3 regions of the Kitasatospora sp. NBC_00240 genome follow, and region 3 is predicted to be linked to each of the others. Evidence: predicted binding sites of a transcription regulator. Region 3 holds the regulator's gene; each other region holds the start of a gene.
The links. The regulator HrcA, encoded in region 3, represses chaperone genes, less so after heat shock. The targets are predictions, from matches to a motif close to TTNGCACTCNGNNNNNCNGAGTGCNAA.
Positions count from the first base shown of each region.

Region 1: groES (co-chaperone GroES) is a predicted target of HrcA. The motif match lies at 1,735-1,761, and genes of this name have one in related genera.
Region 2: OG689_RS18050 (FmdB family zinc ribbon protein) is a predicted target of HrcA. The motif match lies at 1,763-1,789, and genes of this name have one in related genera.

Region 1 covers NZ_JAPEMU010000001.1:5,767,980-5,772,274, forward strand. The annotation lists gene OG689_RS24640 (class I SAM-dependent methyltransferase) at 1-680, opposite strand, end outside; gene OG689_RS24645 (hypothetical protein) at 709-1,035, opposite strand; gene OG689_RS24650 (hypothetical protein) at 1,110-1,532, opposite strand; gene groES (co-chaperone GroES) at 1,904-2,209, shown strand; gene groL (chaperonin GroEL) at 2,326-3,957, shown strand; gene OG689_RS24665 (LysR family transcriptional regulator) at 4,089-4,295, shown strand, end outside.
Region 2 covers NZ_JAPEMU010000001.1:4,291,440-4,295,734, forward strand. The annotation lists gene OG689_RS18045 (MFS transporter) at 184-1,563, shown strand; gene OG689_RS18050 (FmdB family zinc ribbon protein) at 1,813-2,154, shown strand; gene OG689_RS18055 (hypothetical protein) at 2,637-3,092, shown strand; gene OG689_RS18060 (hypothetical protein) at 3,105-3,398, opposite strand; gene OG689_RS18065 (sigma-70 family RNA polymerase sigma factor) at 3,678-4,295, opposite strand, start outside.
Region 3 covers NZ_JAPEMU010000001.1:6,491,473-6,495,767, forward strand. The annotation lists gene OG689_RS27715 (DUF2785 domain-containing protein) at 1-93, opposite strand, end outside; gene OG689_RS27720 (hypothetical protein) at 148-732, opposite strand; gene htpX (zinc metalloprotease HtpX) at 785-1,705, opposite strand; gene hrcA (heat-inducible transcriptional repressor HrcA) at 2,028-3,050, shown strand; gene dnaJ (molecular chaperone DnaJ) at 3,124-4,263, shown strand.

The DNA.
Region 1 (4,295 bases), 720 kb from region 3:
CCGTGGTCGGAGACCCACTCGGCCTCGGCGTCCTCGGGGACCAGGTCGTGCGGGATGCCCGGGGCGATCTTCAGCGCGCCGAACGGGGTGCGCCGGGCCGCCTCGATCGCCCAGGACAGCGGCGGCGAGTACGCCTCGGGGTCGAACACCCTGCCCTTGGTGGTCCGCCGCGCGGGGTCGGTGAACACCGCGTCGTAGCCCGTCACGTCCACCTCGGTGACGTCCGCGCAGCGCACCTCGATCAGTTCGGCCAGGCCCAGCGCCGCCGCGTTCGCCCGGGCCGCCGCGCAGGCCGCGGGGTCGCGGTCGACCGCGAGCACGAAGATCCCCTGCCGGGCCAGCGCCACCGCGTCCCCGCCGATCCCGCAGCACAGGTCGGCCAGCCGCCGGACGCCCAGCTCGGCGAACCGCTTCGCCCGCCACTCGGCCACGCTGCGCCGGGTGGACTGCTCGACGCCGTTCGGCGTGAAGTACATCAGGTCCGCGTCGTCGCCGAACTTGGCCCGCGCCCGCTGCCGCAGCCGGGCCTGGCCCAGCGCGGCGGAGACCAGCTCCGCCGGGTGGTCACGGCGCAGCCGGGTGGCCAGCGCCAGTTCGTCGCCGGGCGTGTACGCGCGCAGCTCGGCGAGCAGCGACTGCCCCTCGGGGGTCAGCAGGGCCTGCAGGTTCTCGGTCTCCACCCGCCCATTCTCGCCGCTCGGGGCGGGCTCAGGCGGCGATCAGGGCGGCGAGCGGCAGGAACGGCAGCAGGGCGGCGGCCACCGGCAGCGCCCGGTACCCGCGCCGCCAGGTGCGGACGGCCAGCACGAGCGGCGGTCCGGTGACGGCGAGCAGGCCGGTCAGCAGGACGAGCAGCCCGAGCAGTTCCTGGCCGCCCGCCTCCAGCCGGAACAGGGCGAGCAGGGACAGCGCGCCGAGCGCGCCGGTGAGCGGCGTTCCGAGGGCCAGCAGCAGGAGGGCCGCCAGCAGGTCGCGGCCCGGCGGGTGCGGCCGGTGGGCGGTGCGGCCGCGGTCCGGCGGCGTGGTCCTGGTCATCGTCCGGCTCCTCGGCTCGACGGGTGAGGCGGGTGGGTTTCCTCGCGGGGCGGGGCGGGGCGGGGCGGGCCGGCTCAGCGCAGGGAGAGCACGATCAGTGCCGCGACCGGCAGCAGGAGCCCGGCCACCGGGAGCACCCGGTAGCCGGCCCGGCCGGACCGGACCGCCAGCAGGATCGGCGCGGTGAGGAGGAGGACGACGCCGAGCACCAGGACCAGCACGGCCAGCTCGCCCCCGCCGCTCTGGCCCGCGCCGAAGGCCAGCGCGAAGGCGAGGTAGCCGATCCCGGCGAGCAGCAGGGCTTCCAGCGGCAGCACGAGGAGGGTCAGCAGAAGGTCGCTGCCCAGCGGGCGGGGGGTCAGGGCAGTGCCGGAGGAATCGGTGCCGGACGGATCGACGACGGCGGCGGTGTCGGCGGTGTCGGCGGTGTCGGAGGTGGCGGCGGTGTCGGCGGCACCGGACGGGGCGGCGGACGGGGCGCTGGACGCGGTGGTCATGGACGGAGTCTGCGGCCCGGGACGGGACCGGCACATGAGTACGGCTACTCAACCCCGCCGGTCGCTGCGGTGGCGGGGATGAGTGCGCCGGCGGGGGTGACCGGGGGATGCCCGGGGGTGCGCCGCACCGCCGCCGTGCAGGAAGTCCGCACCCGGCCGATCCGTACACGCTTGCGACTGCGGGAATCTCCCGGCCGCGCCGTTGGCACTCTGGTTGACTGAGTGCTAACCGCGGCCTATGGTCAGTCCTGGCACTCCCCACCGGGTGAGTGCTAACACGGTGAAGCGTGTCTGACCCCCGCGACGGCAGGCACGCAGGCATCACAACTACCTGTTAGACAACCCCGTAATCTCCGAAGGGGAGCTCGGACGTGACCACCAGCAGCAAGGTTGCCATCAAGCCGCTCGAGGACCGCATCGTGGTCCAGCCGCTCGACGCCGAGACCACCACGGCCTCCGGCCTGGTTATCCCGGACACCGCCAAGGAGAAGCCCCAGGAGGGCGTCGTCCTGGCCGTCGGCCCGGGTCGCTTCGAGGACGGCCAGCGTCTTCCGCTCGACCTCGCCGTGGGCGACATCGTCCTGTACTCGAAGTACGGCGGCACCGAGGTGAAGTACAAGGGCGAGGAGTACCTCGTCCTCTCGGCCCGCGACGTCCTCGCGGTCATCGAGAAGTAAGACCTCACGGGCCCGCGGGCCCGTATCCGCCCGCCCCGGATCCGTGTCTTCACCGACAGGGGCCCGGGGCGCGGCTGTTGGCTCACGTATTCAGTAACCCTGAGGGAAACGGGAACATGCCGAAGATTCTGCAGTTCGACGAGGACGCCCGCCGCTCGCTGGAGCGCGGCGTGAACAAGCTGGCCGACACCGTCAAGGTGACCATCGGTCCCAAGGGCCGCAACGTCGTCATCGACAAGAAGTTCGGCGCCCCGACCATCACCAACGACGGTGTCACCATCGCCCGCGAGGTCGAGCTCGACGACCCGTACGAGAACCTTGGCGCGCAGCTCGTCAAGGAGGTCGCCACCAAGACCAACGACGTCGCGGGTGACGGCACCACCACCGCCACCGTGCTGGCCCAGGCCCTGGTCAACGAGGGTCTGCGCAACGTCGCCGCGGGCGCCGGCCCGGCCGCCCTCAAGAAGGGCATCGACAAGGCCGTCGCGGCCGTGTCGGAGCACCTCCTCTCGATCGCCCGCGAGGTCGACGGCAAGGACGACATCGCCGCCGTCGCCGGTCTCTCGGCGCAGGACTCGCAGGTCGGCGAGCTCATCGCCGAGGCGATCGACAAGGTCGGCAAGGACGGTGTCATCACCGTCGAGGAGTCGAACACCTTCGGCGTGGAGCTCGACTTCACCGAGGGCATGCAGTTCGACAAGGGCTACCTGTCGCCGTACTTCGTCACCGACGCCGAGCGTCAGGAAGCGGTCCTCGAGGACCCGTACATCCTGATCAACCAGGGCAAGATCTCCTCCATCCAGGAGCTGCTCCCGCTGCTCGAGAAGATCCTGCAGGGCGGCGCCTCCAAGCCGCTGCTGATCATCGCCGAGGACGTCGACGGCGAGGCGCTGTCCACCCTCGTGGTGAACAAGATCCGTGGCACCTTCAACGCGGTGGCCGTCAAGGCCCCGGGCTTCGGTGACCGCCGCAAGGCCATCCTGGGCGACCTGGCCACCCTGACCGGTGCCACCGTCATCTCCGAGGAGGTCGGTCTCAAGCTCGACCAGGCCGGCCTGGAGGTGCTGGGCACCGCCCGCCGCGTGACCATCACCAAGGACGACACCACGGTCGTCGACGGTGCCGGTGACAGCGAGGCCGTCGCCGGCCGCGTCGCCCAGATCAAGGCCGAGATCGCCAACACCGACTCGGACTGGGACCGCGAGAAGCTGCAGGAGCGCCTGGCCAAGCTGGCCGGCGGCGTCTGCGTGATCAAGGTCGGCGCCGCCACCGAGGTGGAGCTCAAGGAGCGCAAGCACCGCCTGGAGGACGCCATCTCGGCGACCCGTGCCGCGGTCGAGGAGGGCATCGTCGCCGGTGGCGGCGCCTCTCTCGTGCACGCGCAGAAGGTGCTCGACGGCAGCCTGGGCCTGTCCGGCGACGAGGCGACCGGTGTCGCGGTCGTCCGCAAGGCGCTCGCCGAGCCGCTGCGCTGGATCGCCCAGAACGCCGGCCTCGAGGGCTACGTCATCACCCACAAGGTGGCCGAGCTGGAGGCGGGCTTCGGCTACAACGCCGCCACCGGCGAGTACGGCGACCTGCTGAAGGCCGGCGTCATCGACCCGGTCAAGGTCACCCGCTCCGCGCTGGAGAACGCCGCCTCGATCGCCTCGCTGCTGCTCACCACCGAGACCCTCGTGGTGGAGAAGCCGGCCGACGAGGAGGCCGGCGCCGGTCACTCGCACGGCGGCCACGGCCACTCGCACTGACACACCTCACGGTGACCGGAGGCCCGGCCCGCACCCCCTGGGTGCGGCCGGGCCTCCGGCGTGCTGTTCCAATGTTCAACCACATATCAGTGGAGTTTTGCGGTAAGCAAAGGATGCCTTATAACTGAGGCATGATCGAGGCCCGCCACCTGCGCGTCCTGCGTGCCGTCGCCCGCACCGGCTCCTTCTCCGCCGCCGCCCGCGAGCTGGGTTGCACCCAGCCCGCCGTCAGCCAGCAGATGAAGGCCCTGGAGAAGTCGGTGGACACCCCGCTGGTGGTCCGGGCCGGCCGGGGCATGCAGCTCAGCGAGGCCGGCCGGGTGCTGCTGAAGCACGCC
Region 2 (4,295 bases), 2.2 Mb from region 3:
CGACTGATACATCCGCAACATCTGCCTGAAGCAGAGTTGGCGCGACCGCTCGGCGGCCGCGGCCCGCAGCACCCACCGCCGGGCCCGGTATCTACCCCGGTCGACGCGCGAGAGGACGACTCTCGGCGCCGTCGGGGCCACCCATACCCCTGCCGCGCTACCAGGCAGCAGGAAGAACCGAACGTGACGGCCCGCCGAACGCTCGACAACGCCCCCGCCCGAGTCGGGTACGGCACGCTGCTGCGTACCCCGGGAGCCCGCAGGTTCCTGGTACCCGCCTTCGCCGCCCGCCTGCCCTACGCGATGCTCAGCCTGGGCATCGTGCTGCTGGTCCTCGACACCCACGGCTCGTACGGGACGGCCGGCGCCGTCGCGGCGGTCTCCGCCGTCGCCCAGGCCTTCGTCGGCCCGCAGACCGGCCGCCTCGCCGACCGCTACGGCCAGTCCGCCGTCCTGCTGCCGAGCGTGCTGGTGCACGCCGTCTCGGTCGGTGCGCTGATCGCGCTGGCCCTCGGCCACGCCCCGGTCTGGACGCTCTTCCTCGCCGCCGCCCCGGCCGGCGCCAGCGTGCCGCAGATCGGCGCGATGGTCCGGGCCCGCTGGGTCACCAAGCTGGCCGACTCCTCCCCCGGCACCCTCAACACCGCCTTCGCCTTCGAGTCCGTGACGGACGAGTTCACCTTCGTGGTCGGCCCGGTGCTGGCCACCGCCGTCGCCACCGGGGTCACCCCCGCCGCCGGACTCGTCGCCGAAGCCACCCTGACCGTCCTCGGCGGGCTCGCCTTCGCCGCGCAGCGCGGCACCGCGCCGGCCCGCCACCCGCAGGTGGCCGGCGCCCGGCGGGTCTCCGCGCTCGCCTCGCCCGGGGTCCGGCTGCTGGCCGGTGCGTTCCTCGGCGTCGGCACCGTCTTCGGCGCCATGCAGGTCTCGGTGACCGCCTTCGCCGAGGCCGCCGGACGCCCCGGCGCCAGCGGCATCGTGTACGGCGTCTTCGCCGGCGGCTCGATGCTGGCCGGCGTGCTCTACGGCATGGTCGCCTGGCGCAGCTCGGCCCGCCGGCGGATGCTCGGCAGCTACGCGCTGCTGGTCCTCGGCTGCTCCACCCTCTGGGCGATGCCCAACCTGACCGCTCTCGCGCTCGCCGGGCTGGTCTGCGGACTCGCCATCGCCCCGACCCTGATCACCGGCTACACGCTGGTCGAGACCCTCGTCCCGGACGGTGCCAAGACCGAGGCCTTCACCTGGCTGACCGGCGCGATCGGCCTCGGCCTCGCCGCCGGCTCGACCGTCGCGGGCCGGCTGATCGACGGCCACGGCCCGTCGGCCGGGTTCCTGGTGCCGGTGGCCGGCGCCGGCCTCGGACTGCTGGCCCTGGCCCTGCTGCGGCGGCTGCTCGTCGCGCCGACGGCGGGCGCGGCGCGCACCGCCGTACCCTCGGAGGCTGCGGACGTGCTCGTCCCCTCGACCTTCGCGGGTGCGGGCGCGGCGGGCTCCGGCACGCCGGTCCGAACCCTGGCGAAGAGCGGTGCCACGGCGCAGCTGGTGGGGGCCGCGAAGGGCTGAGGCCGGGCCGGGCGGACACGCCGGGACGCGGCTGTCGGAGCGGTCGCCGCAGCGGCGGCCGACCGGCCTCGCGCGGCGACGGCTCGGGGTCGGGCGATCGTCCGTACCCGCCCGTCCGGCCGTCCGGGCCCGCCGGTGGGGGTATCTCACACCTGCGGCGCTGGACTGATCAGGCGGAATGCCGCATCATTGACCGTCGTTAGCACTCATCAGGCGAGAGTGCCAGGGGGAAGTGCAGGAGGAAGTCAAGTGCCCACGTACCAGTACCAGTGCACCGAGTGCGGCAACGGCCTGGAGGCGGTGCAGAAGTTCACCGACGACGCGCTGACCACGTGCCCCGACTGCCAGGGACGGCTCCGCAAGGTCTTCTCGGCCGTGGGTGTGGTCTTCAAGGGCTCCGGCTTCTACCGGACGGACAGCCGCTCGTCCTCCAGCAGCTCGGTCGGCGGGGCTTCGTCCGCCGCCACCGCCGGCAGCGGCTCGTCCACGGGTGGCTCGTCCACCAGCGGCTCCTCCACCGGTGGCTCCAGCACCTCCACGACCCCGGCTCCGGCCGCGGCCAAGTCGACCGGCAGCGCCTCGGCGAGCTGAACCGGGCGGCCGGCAGCGCCGCTCGCGCGCCGGTCAGGACCGGAACGGACTTCGAAGGGCCTGGTGTCACCGCTCTGTGCGGTGGCACCAGGCCTTTCGCATGACCGCCTCCGGGGTCGGCCGCCGGGGATGCCGGTGGCCTTGGGTACCGGTGGCCTTGGGAACGGGTCGGGCGTCTGGTGGTGGCCTTGGGAACCGGTCGGGCGTCTGGTGGTGGCCCTGGGTACCGGTCAGGCGTCTCGTGGCCCTGGGACCGGTCGCGGCTCTGACTCTCACCCTTGCGGGTGAACGAAGTTATCCACAGCCCCGGGTTGTCCACAGGAAACCGGACGGGGATTCCGCCACCGGCCCGGTGGTCGCAGGCTGAGCACGCACCACCGGCCCGACGCCGGTGAGCGCGGTACCGGCCCGCCGCCGGCAGGTCCGGCCGCGCCGCTCCCAGCCCCCACCCGAGTAGCTCCCCACCCGAGGCGGTGCCCGTCATGACCCACCCCACCCGGCCCCTGCTCCCGTCCACCTGCGCCCGCCCGGTGTCCCCGCCCGCGTACGGCCAGCCGCCGGCCCCGCCCGCGTACGCCCGGCCCGTCGCGCCGCCATCCTGCGCCGTGCCGGCGGCGTCGCCCGGCGGCGCGCGGCACCGGGCCTCCGCCCGGCGTACCGTCCCGGCCGCCGCGCCCGCGGTGCCGCCGCGCCGGGCGGTGCCGGAGTTCGCACCCATCCGGCGCGGCGGGAGCGGGCGGCACCGGCTCCAGCAGGCCGTACGCCACCGGCCGGGCGTGCTCGCCGCCGGCCTGCTCGCCGCCGCCACGGCACTCGCCGCCGGACCACTGCGCCCGGGCCCGCCACCTCCCGCTGCCGCCTCGACCGCGGCAGCCGCTCACGAGCCGGCCGCGGCGCCGCGCTGCACGCCTGGCGGGGGAGCACCACAGACCCCTTGAGCCGGCCAGGGCTCAGCCGCCGTGGTGCGGGGGCCGCTGACTGAGGTACCAGTCCAGGCCCCGTCCGGCGCTCTCGCCGGCTCCCGGCCGCTCACCCCAACCACGATCGGTATCGTCCCCGGACTGCTGCTCCAACGGGTCACCGAAGACCAGCTTGGCCTTGCCCGCCACGACCGACCCCCGGCCCGCCGCCTCGGCGGCCTCCGACCCGCCCACGACCGTCACCGCCTCCGCGCGACCGGACGCGGACCGATCCGCCCCGTCCTGCTCCCCGTCACCGGGCCGACCCGGATGCTGCTCGCCCATCGCCCTACCTCCAGCCGTTGCGACCGGCCCGACCGCTCGGGCCGATCCGTCACCAGCCTACGAGCCGCGCCGCCCGGCCCGGACCTCCTTCGACCCCGCCCGCCCCCCAGCAGCCCGCCCACCCCGAAAATCCACCCGCTCCGATCCACCTGCCCTGACCCGCCCCGTCCGCCGGTACTCCCGCACGCTGTCCGCGCTCGACCGCGCCCACGCACGCCGGAACCCCGGCGTGGGCTTACGCCCGCACCGGGGTCCGTACGGCTCGTCCGGCCGTGAAGGTCAGGCGGCCTCGAAGCCCGCGTGGTCGGCGATCTTCTTCAGCTCGGCCAGCGCGTGCTTCTCGATCTGCCGGATCCGCTCGCGGGTGAGCCCGTGCTGCTTGCCGACCTCGGTGAGGGTCCGCTCGCGGCCGTCCTCCATGCCGTAGCGGGACCGGATGATCGACGCGGTGCGGTCGTCCAGGCGCCCGATCAGACCGTCCAGCTCCTCACGGCGGAGCATCACCATCACCGCATCCTCGGGCGAGGTCGCGCCGGTGTCCTCGACGAGGTCGCCGAACTGGGTCTCGCCCTCGTCGTCGACGGACATGTTCAGACTGACCGGGTCGCGCGCCCAGTCGAGCACGTCCTTGATCCGGGTCTCGGTGGTGTCGAGCTCCGCGGCGATCTCGGACGGCTCGGGCTCACGGCCCAGCTCCTTGGCCTTCTCGCGCTGCACCCGGCGGATCCGGCCGAGCTCCTCGACCAGGTGCACGGGCAGCCGGATGGTGCGGGACTGGTCGGCGATCGAGCGGGTGATCGCCTGCCGGATCCACCACGTCGCATAGGTGGAGAACTTGAAGCCCTTGGCGTAGTCGAACTTCTCGACCGCCCTGACCAGGCCGGCGTTGCCCTCCTG
Region 3 (4,295 bases):
CAGGGCCTCGACGAGTCCGGCGACCAGCGCGGCCGGGGAGCCGTCGGCGGGCCGGGCCGTGCCGTGGTCCATGATCTGCTGCCAGTCGGTCATGACCGGCAACGGTAGGGCCCGGACGGCGCCGGTACCAGGGGATTCCGGGACGGCTCAGAGCCCCGGCGCACCCCAGACCGGGAACCAGCGGGAGAGGTCCGACTCGACCCGTAGGTCGTTGCCGAGCATCGCCTTGATCTGCAGCTCCAGCGGGCTGTTGCGCCGCTCGCCCCCGCCGGGCATCGGCGCGAAGGGGTAGAAGGTGCCGCGCTTGTACAGGTACACCAGAGCCAGGGACTGCCCGGCGGTGTCGCGGAAGGCCACCAGGGAGCAGAGCAGTTGCGGGCCGAAGCCGTTCGCCTCCAGCTCGCTGTTGACCGCGTGCAGGTCGTTGACCAGCTCCGGCAGTTCCTCGGGTGAGTGCCGGGCCAGCAGCCAGGAGTAGCCGTAGCCGTCCTGGCTCGCCTCCACGGGGACGCCGCCGCGGTCGGTGTCGGCGTCCAGCAGTGCGCGGACCTGGCGCTCCACCTCGCCGAAGGCGCCGCCCTCGACCGCCGCGAAGCAGACCGAGCCGAGGCCGGTGGGCCGGAAGTCGGTGGCGGCCTCCAGGGTCAGCGCGGCCGACGGTACGCCGAAGAGCTGGTCGAGGTCGGGCCGGACCGGCTTGCTGCGGCCGAACAGGGTGTCCAGGAATCCCATGGGGCTGCTCCACGGTCGATGGGCGGGCTGGGAGGCGTCGTCCCGGGGCCGGTCACCGGTTGAGGTCGGTCGAGATCCGCGCGAGCTGTTCCAGCCGCTTCTCCAGCGACGGGTGGGTGGAGAACAGCTGGGTGGCGGCCTCCCGGGCGCTCAGCGCGGGGGCGAAGTAGAAGGCGTTGTACGGCTGCGCCTGGCGCAGGTCCCTGGTGGGGATGGCGGCGATCTGGCCGGTCACCTTGGTCAGGGCGGAGGCCAGCGCGCTGGGGCGGCCGGTCAGCTGGGCGGCGGCCCGGTCGGCGGCCAGTTCGCGGTAGCGGGACAGCAGCCGGGTCAGCAGGAAGCTGATCGCGTACACGACCATCGAGACCAGCGGGATGATCAGCATCGCGATGGCGGCGTTCTGGTCGTTGCTGTTGCGGTTGCCGCCCATCAGCCCGCTGTACATGGCCATCCGGGTCATCGCGCCGGCCAGCACGCCGAGGAATCCGGCGACCGTCATGACCGCGACGTCCCGGTGGGCGACGTGCGAGAGTTCGTGGGCGAGGACGCCCTCCAGCTCCTCCGGCTCCAGCCGGCGCAGCAGGCCGGTGGTGACGCAGACCACGGACTTCTCGGGTTTGCGGCCGGTGGCGAAGGCGTTCGGCATGTCGTTCTGCGAGACCGCGACCCTGGGTTTGGGCATGTCGGCGAGCGCGCAGAGCCGGTCAATGGTGCCGTGCAGCTGGGGGTACTGCTCGGGGGTGACCTCGTGGGCGCCCATCGCCCGTTCGGTGATCTTGTCGCTGAACCAGAACTGGGCGACGAACAGGCCGCCCGAGATCAGCACGATGATCGGCCAGGCCCCGCGCAGCAGCACGATGAGCAGACCGGTGAAGCCCACGTACAGGAGGCCGATCACGAACATGGTGGCGACCATCCGGCCGGTCAGTCCACGGTCGGGCGCGAAACGGGTGTGCTGGCCTGAGGTCGACATCGCTGCTCCTCGCATTCGCCGGTTGCCTTCGATGCTGCCACCTGGCGGGGCGAGCGGCATCACCCCGCGCGGGGCGGTGCGTGCAGGATCACCACCGACGGGCCGTTCCTGCCGTCGAGCCCGGGCCTTACACTGGCAGGTACGGTTCTGGCACTCGACTGTCCTGAGTGCCAGGCGGCCCACAGCGGGTGATCCACCGGGTGACCCAGACCGAGTCATAACGGACAACGTGCGAAGACGGAGGTGCGTGCCCATGGCCAACGAGCGCAGGGCGGACGATCGCAAGTCCGACACCAGGCACCTCGACGGCAGGCAGCTCGACGTGCGTCCGCTGGACGACCGCAAGCTCGCGGTGCTGCGCGCGATCGTCCAGGACTACGTCGGCACCGAGGAGCCGGTCGGCTCCAAGGCCCTGGTCGAGCGGCACAGTCTCGGGGTCTCCCCGGCGACCGTGCGCAACGACATGGCGGCCCTGGAGGAGGACGGCTACATCCAGCAGCCGCACACCAGTGCCGGACGGATCCCCACCGACAAGGGCTACCGGCTCTTCGTCGACCGCCTCGCCGAGGTGAAGCCGATGACCGCGCCCGAGCGGCGTGCGATCCGGCACTTCCTGGACGGCGCGGTGGACCTGGACGACGTGGTCGCCCGTACGGTCCGGCTGCTCGCGCAGCTGACCCGGCAGGTCGCCGTCGTGCAGTACCCCTCGCTCTCACGTTCGACCGTGCGGCACATCGAGCTGGTCGCCCTGGCGCCGGCGAAGGTGATGCTCGTCCTGATCACCAACACCGGCCGGGTCGAGCAGCGGATGGTCGACTGCCCGGGCACGGTCGGCGAGACCGTCCTGGCGGACCTGCGGGCCCGGATCAACGCCCGGGCCGTCGGGCAGCGGCTGCCGGACGTCCCCGAGCTGCTGGAGGCCCTGCCGGCGGCCTTCGAAGCGCCCGACCGCCCGACCGTCACCACCGTGCTGGCGACCCTCTTCGAGGCGCTCGCCGAGCAGAACGAGGAGCGGATCATGCTGGCCGGCACGGCCAACCTGACCCGCTTCGGGCACGACTTCCCGCTCACCATCCAGCCGGTGCTGGAGGCCCTGGAGGAGCAGGTCGTCCTGCTCCGCCTGCTGGGTGAGACCGGCGACGCCGGGATGATGGTCCGGATCGGCCGGGAGAACGCGTACGAAGGGCTCAATTCCACCTCGGTCGTCTCGGTCGGTTACGGTTCGGGCGACGAGAGTGTGGCGAAGCTGGGCGTGATCGGTCCGACTCGGATGGACTACCCGGGCACAATGGGGGCGGTGCGAGCGGTGGCACGGTACGTGGGCCAGATCCTGGCCGAGTCGTAGAACAGCGCCGTTGGACCTCCAACGGTGACAACCAGTCGCAGCACTTCTAGAGGCGGAACAAGCGGAGCATTTGGTGGCCACGGACTACTACGCGGTACTCGGCGTCCGACGGGATGCGGGGCAGGACGAGATCAAGAAGGCGTTCCGGCGCCTTGCCCGTGAACTGCACCCGGACGTCAACCCGGACCCGAAGACGCAGGAGCGGTTCAAGGAGATCAACGCCGCCTACGAGGTGCTCTCGGACCCGGCCAAGCGCCAGGTCTACGACCTCGGCGGCGACCCCCTCTCCCCGAACGGCGGCGGCGCGGGCGGGTTCGGCGCGGGCGCGGCCGGATTCGGCTTCTCCGACATCATGGACGCGTTCTTCGGCGCCGCATCCGGCCAGCGCGGGCCCCGCTCGCGCACCCGGCGCGGCCAGGACGCGATGATCCGGCTGGAGATCACCCTGGAGGAGGCCGCTTTCGGCACCACCAAGGAACTCCAGGTCGACACCGCCGTCACCTGCACCACCTGTTCCGGCGAGGGGGCGGCCCCCGGCACCTCCGCGCAGACCTGTGACATGTGTCGCGGCAAGGGCGAGGTCTCCCAGGTCACCCGGTCCTTCCTGGGCCAGGTCATGACCTCCCGCCCGTGCCCGCAGTGCCAGGGCTTCGGCACCGTCGTGCCCACTCCCTGCCCGGAGTGCGCGGGCGACGGCCGGGTCCGCGCCCGCCGGACGCTCACCGTCAAGATCCCGGCCGGGGTCGACAACGGCACCCGGATCCAGCTGGCCGGCGAGGGCGAGGTCGGCCCCGGTGGCGGCCCCGCCGGCGACCTGTACGTGGAGATCGCCGAGACCGCGCACCCGACCTTCCAGCGGCGCGGCGACGATCTGCACTGCACGGTCACCATCCCGATGACGGCGGCCTCGCTCGGCACCCAGGTGCCGCTGCAGACCCTGGACGGGCTGGAGGAGGTCGACATCCGGCCCGGCACCCAGTCCGGCCAGTCGATCCCGTTGCACGGGCGGGGCATCACCCACCTCCGCGGCGGCGGCCGGGGCGACTTGATAGTGCATGTCGAGGTGCAGACGCCCACCAAGCTCGACCCCGAGCAGGAGGAGCTGCTGCGCCGCCTGGCGCTGCTGCGCGGCGAGGAGCGCCCCTCGGGGACCTTCGCCCCCGGCCAGCAGGGCCTGTTCTCCCGGCTGAAGGACGCCTTCAACGGCCGCTGAGCCGTCGAGCCGGCCGGGCGCAGAGCGCGGCA